2 regions of the Buttiauxella sp. BIGb0552 genome follow, and region 1 is predicted to be linked to the other one. Evidence: predicted binding sites of a transcription regulator. Region 1 holds the regulator's gene; the other holds the start of a gene.
What was found. Region 1 encodes LexA, which represses DNA repair genes until DNA is damaged. Its sites were predicted from a motif close to TNCTGTATGTACATACAGNA; they were not measured.
Positions count from the first base shown of each region.

Region 2: a site for LexA is predicted at 3,875-3,894, ahead of rmuC (DNA recombination protein RmuC). Genes of this name have one in related genera too.

Region 1 is NZ_SODY01000006.1:34,811-40,810, reverse strand. Features, by position in the region: gene dinF (MATE family efflux transporter DinF) at 68-1,399, opposite strand; gene lexA (transcriptional repressor LexA) at 1,474-2,082, opposite strand; gene EDF88_RS17355 (diacylglycerol kinase) at 2,191-2,559, opposite strand; gene plsB (glycerol-3-phosphate 1-O-acyltransferase PlsB) at 2,686-5,115, shown strand; gene ubiA (4-hydroxybenzoate octaprenyltransferase) at 5,288-6,000, opposite strand, start outside.
Region 2 is NZ_SODY01000011.1:16,881-22,880, reverse strand. Features, by position in the region: gene metE (5-methyltetrahydropteroyltriglutamate--homocysteine S-methyltransferase) at 1-1,917, shown strand, start outside; gene EDF88_RS23655 (dienelactone hydrolase family protein) at 1,961-2,788, opposite strand; gene udp (uridine phosphorylase) at 3,043-3,804, shown strand; gene rmuC (DNA recombination protein RmuC) at 3,939-5,345, shown strand; gene ubiE (bifunctional demethylmenaquinone methyltransferase/2-methoxy-6-polyprenyl-1,4-benzoquinol methylase UbiE) at 5,520-6,000, shown strand, end outside.

The sequences.
Region 1 (6,000 bases):
ACGTGATAATAATTGTAGTCAAGGATATGGTGGTGGGGAGAAAACTAAGAATCTTTAACCATGCGGCTTAACTTTGTACATTGTTAAACCAGCTATTTTGCTGCCAGTGACGACGCCAAATCCAACCTAACGCCAGCCCCCGCAGAGCAAGGAATACCGCCACAGACAGCCATAACCCGTGGTTGCCTAAATACGGAACAGTGAAGAGCGTTAGGCCGAAACCAACAGCGGCAACCGCCATGCTATTACGCATCTCAGCGCCTCTTGTCGCGCCAATAAACATCCCATCCAGCAAGTAGCACCAGACACCAACCACGGGTAACACAATCTGCCAGTGGAGATAACGATCGGCCTGTAGCTGTAATTGGGGAATGGACGTCAGAAGAGAAACAATTTGCTCGCCAAATAGGGCATACACCACGGCAAACATGAGCGCGACTAAACCCGCCTGCCGACAAGCTGCCCCCCAAACCTCGAGCAATTGACCACGATTCTTTGCACCATAAGCTTGCCCGGAGTGGGCTTCAACAGCATAGGCAAAACCATCAAGCGCATAAGCGGTAAACGTCAGGAGAGTCATTAACACCGCATTGACGGCGACAATTTCGCTGCCTAAGCGCGCACCAAAGATGGTCACTGATGCAAAGCACACTTGCAGTAATAACGAGCGCAACATGATGTCCCGATTAAGCGCCAGTAAGCGCCGAACATTGCCACGCCAGGACTGTTTGAGCATCTCAAAACTGATACCTCGCAAGCCCATAACCTTCTTCACCATCAGCAATCCGATGAAAAATGTCGCGTATTCAGCAGTAACAGTCGCAAGTGCCGCCCCTTGAACATCAAGGTGCAAGCCCATCACCAGCCACACATCCAGTACGATATTCAGAAGATTGCCGACTACCAGCAAGATAACCGGAGCTCGTGCGTATTGAACCCCTAGCAACCATCCCAGTAAAACGAGGTTGGCAAGCGAGGCTGGCGCACTCAGCCAGCGGATTTCAAGAAAGCGTTGCGCTTGTACGAGCACATCCTGATTGCCGCCGACAATTTGTAAAGCGAGTGAAATGAGGGGATCGCGCAGTAAGACAATTGCCACCCCTGCCCCTAGTGCCAGTAATAATGGTTGCACCAGTGCACGAGCTAACGCTGAGGGATTATTGGCACCAAAAGCCTGAGCAGTTAAACCTGTGGTACTCATTCGTAAAAACAGCAGTAACATAAACAGGAAGCTGGTTGCTGTCGCACCAATGGCAACACCGCCCAGATAAACAGGACTATCCAGATGACCAATAACAGCCGTATCGACAAGGCCAAGCAGCGGAACGGTAATGTTGGAGAAAATCATGGGTAAAGCGAGGCGCCAGAGCGCACGATCCGCTGTGGAGAATAATTGCATGACATCTCCTGAAGGAGATCAAAGATAATTAAGGCAGTGATGCGCACTTTAAATGCGCATCACCTAAAGAGATTTTACAGCCAGTCGCCGTTGCGGATAACCCCAACAGCCAGCCCTTCAATAGAGAAGTTATGCTCGCGTAGGTCAACCACGATCGGTTCAAACTCACTGTTTTCTGGCAACAGATGAACGGTGTTGCCCTGTTGTTTTAAGCGCTTAACGGTAACTTCATCATCGATACGCGCGACAACAACCTGGCCATTACGCACATCCTGGGTTTTATGAACCGCAAGCAGGTCACCATCCATAATGCCGATGTCTTTCATCGACATACCGCTGACGCGCAGCAAGAAGTCGGCATTTGGTTTAAACAGTGATGGGTCGACCTGATAATGGCCTTCGATGTGTTGCTGTGCCAGGAGTGGCTCACCTGCAGCAACACGCCCAACCAGTGGAATACCGGTCACTTCTTCCACCAACAGGCGGATACCACGGGATGCGCCAGAAACAATTTCAAGCACACCTTTACGGGCAAGTGCTTTTAAATGCTCTTCAGCGGCGTTCGGAGAACGGAACCCCAGACGTTGAGCAATCTCGGCACGAGTCGGTGGCATGCCGGTCTGGCTGATATGATCCCGAATAAGATCAAACACCTCTTGCTGCCTGGTAGTTAACGCTTTCATTCCGCCCCCTGGGTGTTTATACAGTTATGCTGTGAGTATATACAGTCAAAGGTCAATTTGGAACCACAAATTAAGCAAAAAACCAGGCACTTAACTATTCTGGAAAGATCACCGCAAATGCGACCAAAGCAGCGTGACCCAGGTAATTACCGCGAGGATAATTGAAATTAATACTGCGGCCGAGCCCATGTCTTTGGCACGCCCGGAAAGTTCGTGGTAATCAGTGCCAACACGGTCGACAAGAGCCTCGATAGCGCTGTTGAGGATCTCGACAATCATGACCAACACGACTGAGCCGATAAGTAGAATGCGGGTAATGGGGTCGACATCTAACCAACATGCGATGGCAATGGCGATAACGGCAGAAACGCCTTCCTGGCGGAAAGCTGCTTCATTGATCCAGGCTGCTTTGAGCCCTTTCCATGAGTAGCCTGCGGCTTTGATGATACGGGTAAGTCCAGTGGTACTGCTCGCCATTTTAGGAAACCTTTTCAAATTATTTGCATCAATGCTTGTCAAAATTATAACGCCACAGAAATCTGGGTGAGATTCTGATATTCTTGCGGCGAATTTGCATCATTAACCTGAGGCTTTACATCGTTTATGTCAGGCTGGCCAAGAATCTACTACAAATTACTTAATTTACCATTAGGCGTTCTGGTAAAGAGCAAGTCCATTCCGGCAGATCCACAGGCCGAACTGGGCTTAGATCCCACACGCCCAATAATGTACGTTCTGCCGTATAACTCAAAGGCGGACTTATTAACCCTGCGCGCGCAATGCCTCGCGCACAACTTGCCCGACCCTCTCGAGCCATTAGAGATCGATGGTGCGGTATTGCCGCGCTATGTCTTTATCCATGGCGGCCCGCGCGTGTTCACTTATTACACGCCAAAGGAAGAGTCGATCAAGCTGTTCCATGATTATCTCGACTTGCACCGTAGCAATCCAAATTTGGATGTGCAGATGGTGCCGGTATCGGTGATGTTTGGCCGCTCTCCGGGTCGCGAAAAAGGCGAAGTTAACCCGCCACTGAAGATGCTTAACGGCATTCAGAAATTCTTCGCGGTATCCTGGCTTGGGCGCGACAGTTTTGTGCGGTTCTCCGCACCTGTTTCGCTGCGCCAGATGGCAACCGATCACGGTACAGATAAAAAAATCGCCCAAAAACTGGCACGCGTGGCGCGTATGCACTTTGCTCGCCAGCGTTTAGCGACTGTAGGCCCGCGTCTGCCGGTGCGCCAGGATCTGTTTAACAAACTTCTGGCCTCAAAAGCGATTGCACGCGCAGTAGAAGACGAAGCACGCAGTAAGAAAATCTCCCATGAAAAAGCGCAACAGAATGCTGTTGCCTTGATGGAAGAAATTGCAGCGAACTTCTCCTACGAAGCCGTGCGTTTGACCGACCGCGTATTAGGTCTGACATGGAACCGCCTGTACCAGGGCATTAACGTTCATAATGCAGAACGTGTACGCCAACTGGCTCACGACGGCCACGAGATTGTCTATGTTCCCTGCCACCGCAGCCACATGGACTACATGCTTTTGTCTTACGTGCTTTACCACCAGGGGCTGGTTCCTCCGCACATTGCGGCGGGTATCAACCTGAACTTCTGGCCAGCAGGCCCGATTTTCCGCCGCCTGGGCGCGTTCTTTATTCGCCGTACCTTTAAGGGCAGCAAACTCTACTCCACCGTGTTCCGTGAATATCTTGGCGAGCTGTTTAGCCGTGGCTATTCCGTTGAATACTTTGTGGAAGGTGGCCGTTCTCGTACCGGCCGTTTGCTTGACCCGAAAACCGGCACGCTGTCGATGACCATTCAGGCCATGCTGCGTGGCGGTACTCGTCCAATTACATTGGTGCCAATTTACATTGGCTACGAGCATGTAATGGAAGTGGGGACTTACGCAAAAGAACTGCGCGGTGCGACCAAAGAAAAAGAAAGCTTCATGCAGATGGTTCGTGGGCTGAGCAAGCTGCGTAACCTCGGCCAGGGCTATGTTAACTTCGGCGAACCTATGCCGTTGATGACATTCCTCAACCAGCGAGTGCCTGAGTGGCGTGATTCAATCGACCCGATTGAATCCATTCGCCCGGCATGGTTAACGCCAACGGTTAATGAAATTGCTGCCGAACTGATGGTGCGTATTAACAATGCAGGCGCGGCAAACGCCATGAACCTGTGTTGTACCGCGCTCCTGGCATCGCGCCAGCGTTCACTGACGCGCGAACAACTGACCGAACAGCTCAACTGTTACCTGAGCCTGTTGCGTAATGTGCCGTATTCACCGGATGCGACCGCACCAGATCAGCCAGCAGAAGCGCTTATCGAACATGCGTTGCAGATGAACAAGTTTGAATTAGAGAAAGATACGATTGGTGACATCATCATTCTGCCGCGTGAGCAGGCAGTACTGATGACTTACTACCGTAACAACATCCTGCATATGCTGGTGTTGCCTTCTCTGCTGGCTGCAATTATCACGCAGCATCGCCACATTTCCCGTAGCGAGCTTCTGCGTCAGGTTGAGCTACTCTACCCAATGCTGAAGTCTGAGCTGTTCCTGCGTTGGGAAAAAGCTGAACTTGCCAGTGAAATGGATGTGCTGCTTAATGAACTGGTTCGCCAGGATCTGATTACCCTTACGGGTGAAGAAGTGGTGATTAACCCGGCACGCTCACGCACTATGCAGCTTCTCGCGGCAGGTGTTCGTGAAACGCTGCAACGTTACGCCATTACTTTCTGGCTGCTGAGCGCTAATCCGTCAATAAACCGTGGGACACTGGAGCGCGAAAGCCGCACCGTTGCCCAACGTTTGTCGGTGTTGCATGGCATTAATGCACCTGAGTTCTTCGATAAAGCTGTGTTCACCTCGCTGGTATTAACCTTGCGTGATGAAGGCTATATCAGCGACACCGGAGATGCAGAACCCGCCGAAACGATGAAGGTCTACCAGATGCTGGCAGAACTGATCATGCCGGATGTGCGTTTGACGATTGAAAGCGCGACGTCGCAGGCTGCGACTGAGTAAAAAATCTGGCGGATAAACGAAGTGTCATCCGCCATTTTGTTTCTTATACCCGAGCTACTTCGAGATGCAGGTAGGCGGCAATCGAATGAATCCCGATGAGCTTACTCAAGTAAGTGATTCGGGTGAATGAGAGCAGCCAACAACCCTGCAACTTGAAGGGCGATGGGTATAATTAGAAGTGTAGGTAACTCAACACCAACCCAATAAACAGCACCAGACCAACGTAATTGTTATTCAGGAAAGCTTTAAAACAAGCATCACGGTCACGATTCGCCGTCAGCCGTTGCTGATGAACAAAGAGCATCCCCGCTAGCGCAATAGACCAGTAGAACGCCCCACCTAATCCGTTTAACCAGCCAATCACCGCCAACAACACCATCACAGTAAACTGCAAAATACCGATAATCAGATTGTCATAGCGGCCAAATAAGATCGCTGTGGATTTAATACCGATTTTCAGATCATCATCGCGGTCAACCATTGCGTACTGCGTGTCATAAGCTACAGCCCAGCAAATATTGGTTAAAAACATCAGCCAACAGCTAAGTGGAACAGACTCGCTCACTGCGGCAAATGCCATAGGGATTGACCAGCCAAATGCGGCCCCTAGCACTACTTGCGGCAGATGAGTGTAGCGCTTCATAAACGGATAAACCCATGCCAGCGCTAACCCCGCCACCGATAATAAAATCGTCATGGTATTTAACGTCAGCACCAGTAAAAACGAGAGCACTACCAGTACCGCAAATAAGATACGCGCTTCTTTCTCGCTTACAGCCCCGCTCGGCAATGGCCTGTGCGCCGTACGTTTCACGTGACCATCAAATTTACGGTCAGCGTAGTCATTTACCACGCAACCCGCAGCGCGCATCATCCACACTCCGG
Region 2 (6,000 bases), on a different contig from region 1:
ACCAAATGGTTCAACACTAATTACCACTACATGGTGCCGGAGTTCACTAAAGGCCAGCAGTTCAAACTGACCTGGACACAGCTGTTGGATGAAGTAGATGAAGCACTGGCGCTTGGCCACAACGTGAAACCTGTACTGCTTGGGCCAGTGACTTACCTGTGGCTTGGCAAAGTGAAAGGCGAGCCGTTTGACCGCCTGAGCCTGCTGCAAGATATTCTGCCGGTTTACCAGCAGGTGCTGGCGGAACTGGCAAAGCGTGGCATCGAGTGGGTGCAGATCGACGAGCCTGCTCTGGTGCTGGAGTTACCGCAAGAATGGCTCGATGCGTTCAAACCGGCTTACGACGCGCTGGCTGGTAACGTTAAACTGTTGCTGACCACTTATTTTGAAGGCGTGACGCCAAACCTGAACACCATTACGGCGCTGCCGGTTCAGGGTCTGCACGTCGACTTCGTCCATGGTAAAGACGATATCAACGCGCTGCATCAGCAACTGCCCGCCAACTGGCTGTTATCGGCCGGTGTGATTAATGGTCGTAACGTCTGGCGTGCTGATCTGAGCGAAAAATATCAACAATTGCAGGCGATCGTCGGTAAACGTGATCTGTGGGTCGCTTCTTCCTGTTCTCTGCTGCACAGCCCAATCGACCTGAGCGTTGAAACACGTCTTGATGCTGAAGTGAAGAGTTGGTTTGCCTTCGCGCTGCAAAAATGTGCCGAACTGTCTTTGCTGACCGAAGCCCTGAACAGCGGCAATACTGAAAAACTGGTTGAATGGAGTGCGCCAATTCAGGCTCGCCGCCATTCACAGCGTGTCCATAATGCGGCCGTTGGCAAACGTCTGGCGACCATTACGGCGCAAGACAGCCAACGCCAGAATGACTATACCGTTCGTGCCGTGGCACAGCGCCAGCGCTTCAATCTCCCGGCCTGGCCGACGACGACTATCGGTTCATTCCCGCAAACGACGGAAATTCGTGGCCTGCGCCTGGAGTTTAAAAAAGGTAACCTGGATGCGAATAACTATCGCACCGGTATCGCCGAACATATCAAACAAGCCGTTGCTGAACAGGAACGCCTGGGGCTGGATGTACTGGTGCATGGGGAAGCCGAACGTAACGACATGGTGGAATACTTCGGTGAGCACCTCGACGGTTTCGTGTTTACTCAGAACGGCTGGGTGCAGAGTTACGGTTCTCGCTGCGTGAAGCCACCGGTTGTCATCGGTGATATCAGCCGCCCGGAAGCCATTACTGTGGAATGGGCATCGTTCGCGCAATCCCTGACTGACAAACCGGTAAAAGGCATGCTGACTGGCCCGGTGACAATTCTGTGCTGGTCATTCCCGCGCGAAGATGTGAGCCGTGAAACCATCGCCAAACAAATCGCCCTTGCGCTGCGTGACGAAGTGGCGGATCTCGAAGCGGCAGGCATCGGCATCATTCAGATCGACGAACCCGCACTGCGCGAAGGTTTACCGCTGCGCCGTTCCGACTGGCAGGCGTATCTGGAGTGGGGCGTGGAAGCCTTCCGCCTGAATGCCGCCGTGGTGCGTGATGACACACAAATCCACACGCACATGTGTTACTGCGAGTTCAACGACATCATGGACTCCATTGCCGCGCTGGATGCAGATGTGATAACCATTGAAACCTCGCGTTCCGATATGGACCTGCTGGAGTCATTTAAAGAGTTCGAATACCCGAATGAAATTGGGCCGGGCGTATATGACATTCACTCACCGAACGTACCGAGCGTGGAATGGATTGAAGCATTGCTGAAGAAAGCGGCGGAAAGTGTTCCGGCAGAGCGCTTGTGGGTCAACCCGGACTGCGGCCTGAAAACCCGTGGCTGGCCGGAGACTCGCCAGGCACTGGCGAATATGGTGAAGGCTGCGCAGAATTTGCGTAAGGCTTAATAAAGTAAGAAGTGGGGGAATCTTTCCCCCTTAATTAACTGCATTACTTCTTCGCACTAAAGCGTGCAAACCACGCCAGCATCCGCACCCAGCCATCTTTTGCCGATTCTTCATGATAGCTCGGGCGGTAGTCCGCATTAAAAGCATGGCCCGCTTCCGGGTAGATGATAATTTCTGCGTTAGCATTTGCTGCACGTAACGCGTGGCGCATGGTTTCCACGGTATCCTGTGGAATTCCCGTATCTTGCCCGCCATAAAGCCCAAGCACGGGCGCGTTCAAATTGATTGCGACGTCGACCGGGTGGTGTGGTGAATTCAGCGATTTTTCCCCAACCAATTTGCCATACCAGGCCACAGCTGCTTTTAGTTGCGGATTATGAGCGGCATATAGCCATGCAATGCGTCCACCCCAGCAAAAACCAGTGACCATCAGGCGATGGGCATCACCACCGTTTCTGGCCGCCCAGTTTGCAACATGGTCCAGGTCGGCAAGAACCTGCGCGTCGGGGACTTTGGACACCAGACCGCTGAACAGGGTCGGGATATCTGCATAATCATTCGGATCGCCCTGACGGAAATAGAGCTCTGGCGCGATGGCGAGATAGCCTTCGAGCGCCAGGCGGCGACAAACATCACGAATGTGTTCATGCACACCGAAAATTTCCTGCACCACGATGACAATCGGCAGTGGGCCTTCCGCCCCTTTTGGTCTGGCATGGAACGCAGGCATGTTTTCGCCCTGCGTGGGAATAGATGTCTCTCCCGAGAGAATCTCTTCATCGGAGGTATGCAATACTGTTGAAGCAAGTGGAGCTGCCGCTGGCGCAAAATGCCCGCCCGGCGATTTATCTACTGTATTTTCTTCTTTCATTGGCATTCTCCTTACCAGAATTAGCGCAGTGCGATAACTATAGCTTTTCCCCGTCATTCTTCGAGCCGCAGCGCTGTTCGCTATGTCTGAGAAAAGAATCGTCAGGAAATTTAATGTGATGCTCGTCACTAATAAGATTGAAAATAATGTAACTTGTTTCATTCAAAGTGAAATGCGTCACGAAATTCTTTGCCGGGGTTCTGTACAGTACCTCTAAGCAATGCAAGCCAACCTATTAAACAGAGGAGTCTGTTATGTCCAAGTCTGATGTTTTTCACCTCGGCCTCACTAAAAGCGACCTGCAGGGGGCAACACTTGCCATCGTCCCGGGCGACCCTGAGCGAGTTGAAAAAATCGCTGTACTGATGGACAAGCCGGTCAAATTGGCTGCCCACCGTGAATTTACTACCTGGCGTGCTGAGTTAGACGGCAAGCCAGTTATCGTCTGCTCTACCGGTATCGGTGGCCCGTCTACTTCTATCGCTGTGGAAGAACTGGCGCAGTTGGGTATTCGTACTTTCTTGCGTATCGGTACGACCGGTGCGATTCAGCCACATATCAATGTCGGTGATGTTCTGGTGACGACGGCGTCTGTGCGCCTTGATGGTGCCAGCCTGCACTTTGCACCAATGGAATTCCCAGCGGTTGCTGATTTTGCCTGTACCACCGCGCTGGTTGAAGCCGCGAAATCTATTGGCGCGACCACGCACATTGGCGTGACGGCTTCTTCCGATACCTTCTATCCAGGCCAGGAGCGTTACGACACCTTCTCCGGTCGTGTAGTGAATCGCTATAAAGGCTCTATGGAAGAGTGGCAGCAGATGGGCGTGATGAACTACGAGATGGAATCAGCAACACTTCTGACCATGTGTGCAAGCCAGGGCCTGCGTGCGGGTATGGTTGCGGGTGTGATTGTGAACCGTACTCAGCAAGAGATCCCGAACGCTGAGACCATGAAGAAAACGGAAAGCCATGCGGTGAAAATCGTCGTGGAAGCAGCTCGTCGCCTGATCTAGTCCCCCAAAGCCGGTGCAAGCCGGCTTAATTTTTACGCTTTGCGTAACGTCTCGCAGTAAACTCCTTTTCATCTGGACATTTATACAGCACAATTTTATTTTGCTGGTGTTTGGCATGGCTTGTTGGAGTGACTGTGGATATTTCTATTTTATTCGGGCTCGGTATTGCGCTGGTTGGGGTGCTGACTGGTTGGTTGCTGGCAAGTTTGCGGGCGGCCGGGAGGCAATCCGCACTGTATGAAGAACAGCGAGAAATCTACGGCGAACTCACTGCCGCCCGGCAGGAATTGCAGCAAAACCAGCACTGGAAAGAGGAATGCGAGCAACTCAACCGTGAATTGCGCACGCAGTTAGAAATCAACAGTGCGCAGGAAGCGGACATCCGCGAGCTTTCCACATTGCTTGAACAAACCCGTCTTAACGCTGACGATAAACATCGCCAGATGCTTAATAGTGAACAGCGTCTCAGCGAACAATTTGAAAACCTTGCCAACCGAATCTTTGAACAAAGCGGCCGAAAAGTTGAAGAACAAAACCGTCAAAGTTTGAATGGGTTGCTGTCGCCATTGCGCGAACAACTGGATGGCTTCCGCCGCCAGGTGCAAGAAAGCTTTGGTCAGGAGGCTCGCGAACGGCACACGCTGACGCATGAGATCCGCAACCTTCAGCAGCTAAATGCTCAGATGGCACAAGAGGCGCTAAACCTCACTAAAGCCCTGAAAGGGGACAACAAAACCCAGGGTAACTGGGGCGAGGTCGTATTGACTCGCGTCCTTGAAGCATCCGGTTTACGCGAAGGTTATGAATACGAAACTCAGGTGAATATCCAGCTCGAAAATAACAGTCGTATGCAGCCCGATGTCATCGTGCGTTTGCCGCAAGGCAAAGATGTGGTTATTGATGCCAAGATGACGCTGGTGGCCTATGAACGTTATTACAATGGCGACGACGAGTTAACGCGAGAAAGTGCGCTCAACGAACATATTGCAGCGATGCGTAACCACATTCGTATGCTGGGCCGCAAAGATTATCAGCAATTACCGGGTTTGCGTTCGCTGGATTATGTTTTGATGTTTATCCCCGTCGAACCCGCATTTTTACTGGCGATTGACCGCCAGCCTGAACTCATCAGCGAAGCCCTGAAAAATAACATCATGCTGGTTAGCCCAACCACCTTGCTGGTGGCGTTAAGAACCGTTGCCAATTTGTGGCGTTATGAGCATCAAAGCCGGAATGCGCAACAAATTGCCGAACGTGCCAGTCGGCTATATGACAAAATGCGCCTCTTTGTGGATGACATGTCGGCGATCGGCCAGAGCCTCGATAAAGCGCAGGACAACTACCGGCAGGCGATGAAAAAACTCTCTTCCGGGCGCGGCAATATTCTCATCCAGGCAGATGCATTTCGTGGTCTGGGCGTTGAGGTTAAACGTGAGATTAATCCTGATTTAGTCGAACAGGCCAGACTTGAAGAAGGCGATAATATCGAGCGCCATGAGCATGAAAACGACGAAGAGAAGAATATGGAAAACAGTTTGTAGCAAGAATAACTCGAGTTGCAGGTAGGCGGCAAAGGAACAAATCCCCAGGAGCTTACTAAAGTAAGTGACTGGGGTTTGTGAGTGCAGCCAACACCCCTGCAGCTTGAAGCATAGGGCTTTAGGGCTCATTCTGTTACACTTCACGAACATTTTTTTGGATAAGCAGGCATTGAGATGGTTGAAGAATCCCAGGAAACAACACACTTTGGCTTTCGCACTGTAGCGAAGGAACAGAAGGCCGATATGGTCGCTAATGTGTTCCACTCTGTGGCCGCAAAATACGACGTAATGAATGACTTAATGTCATTTGGCATCCATCGTATATGGAAGCGTTTCACCATTGATTGCAGTGGTGTTCGTCGTGGTCAGCGCGTACTGGACTTAGCAGGCGGAACCGGTGATTTAACCGCTAAGTTCTCTCGTCTGGTAGGTGAAACAGGCGAAGTGGTTCTGGCTGATATCAATGACTCAATGCTGAAAATGGGGCGCGAAAAACTGCGCAACATCGGTGTGGTTGGCAACGTGAACTATGTTCAGGCTAACGCTGAAGCCCTGCCATTCCCGGATAACTTTTTTGATTGCATCACCATCTCTTTCGGTCTGCGTAATGTTACAGACAAAGAGAAAGCGCTGCGTTCAATGTATCGCGTATTAA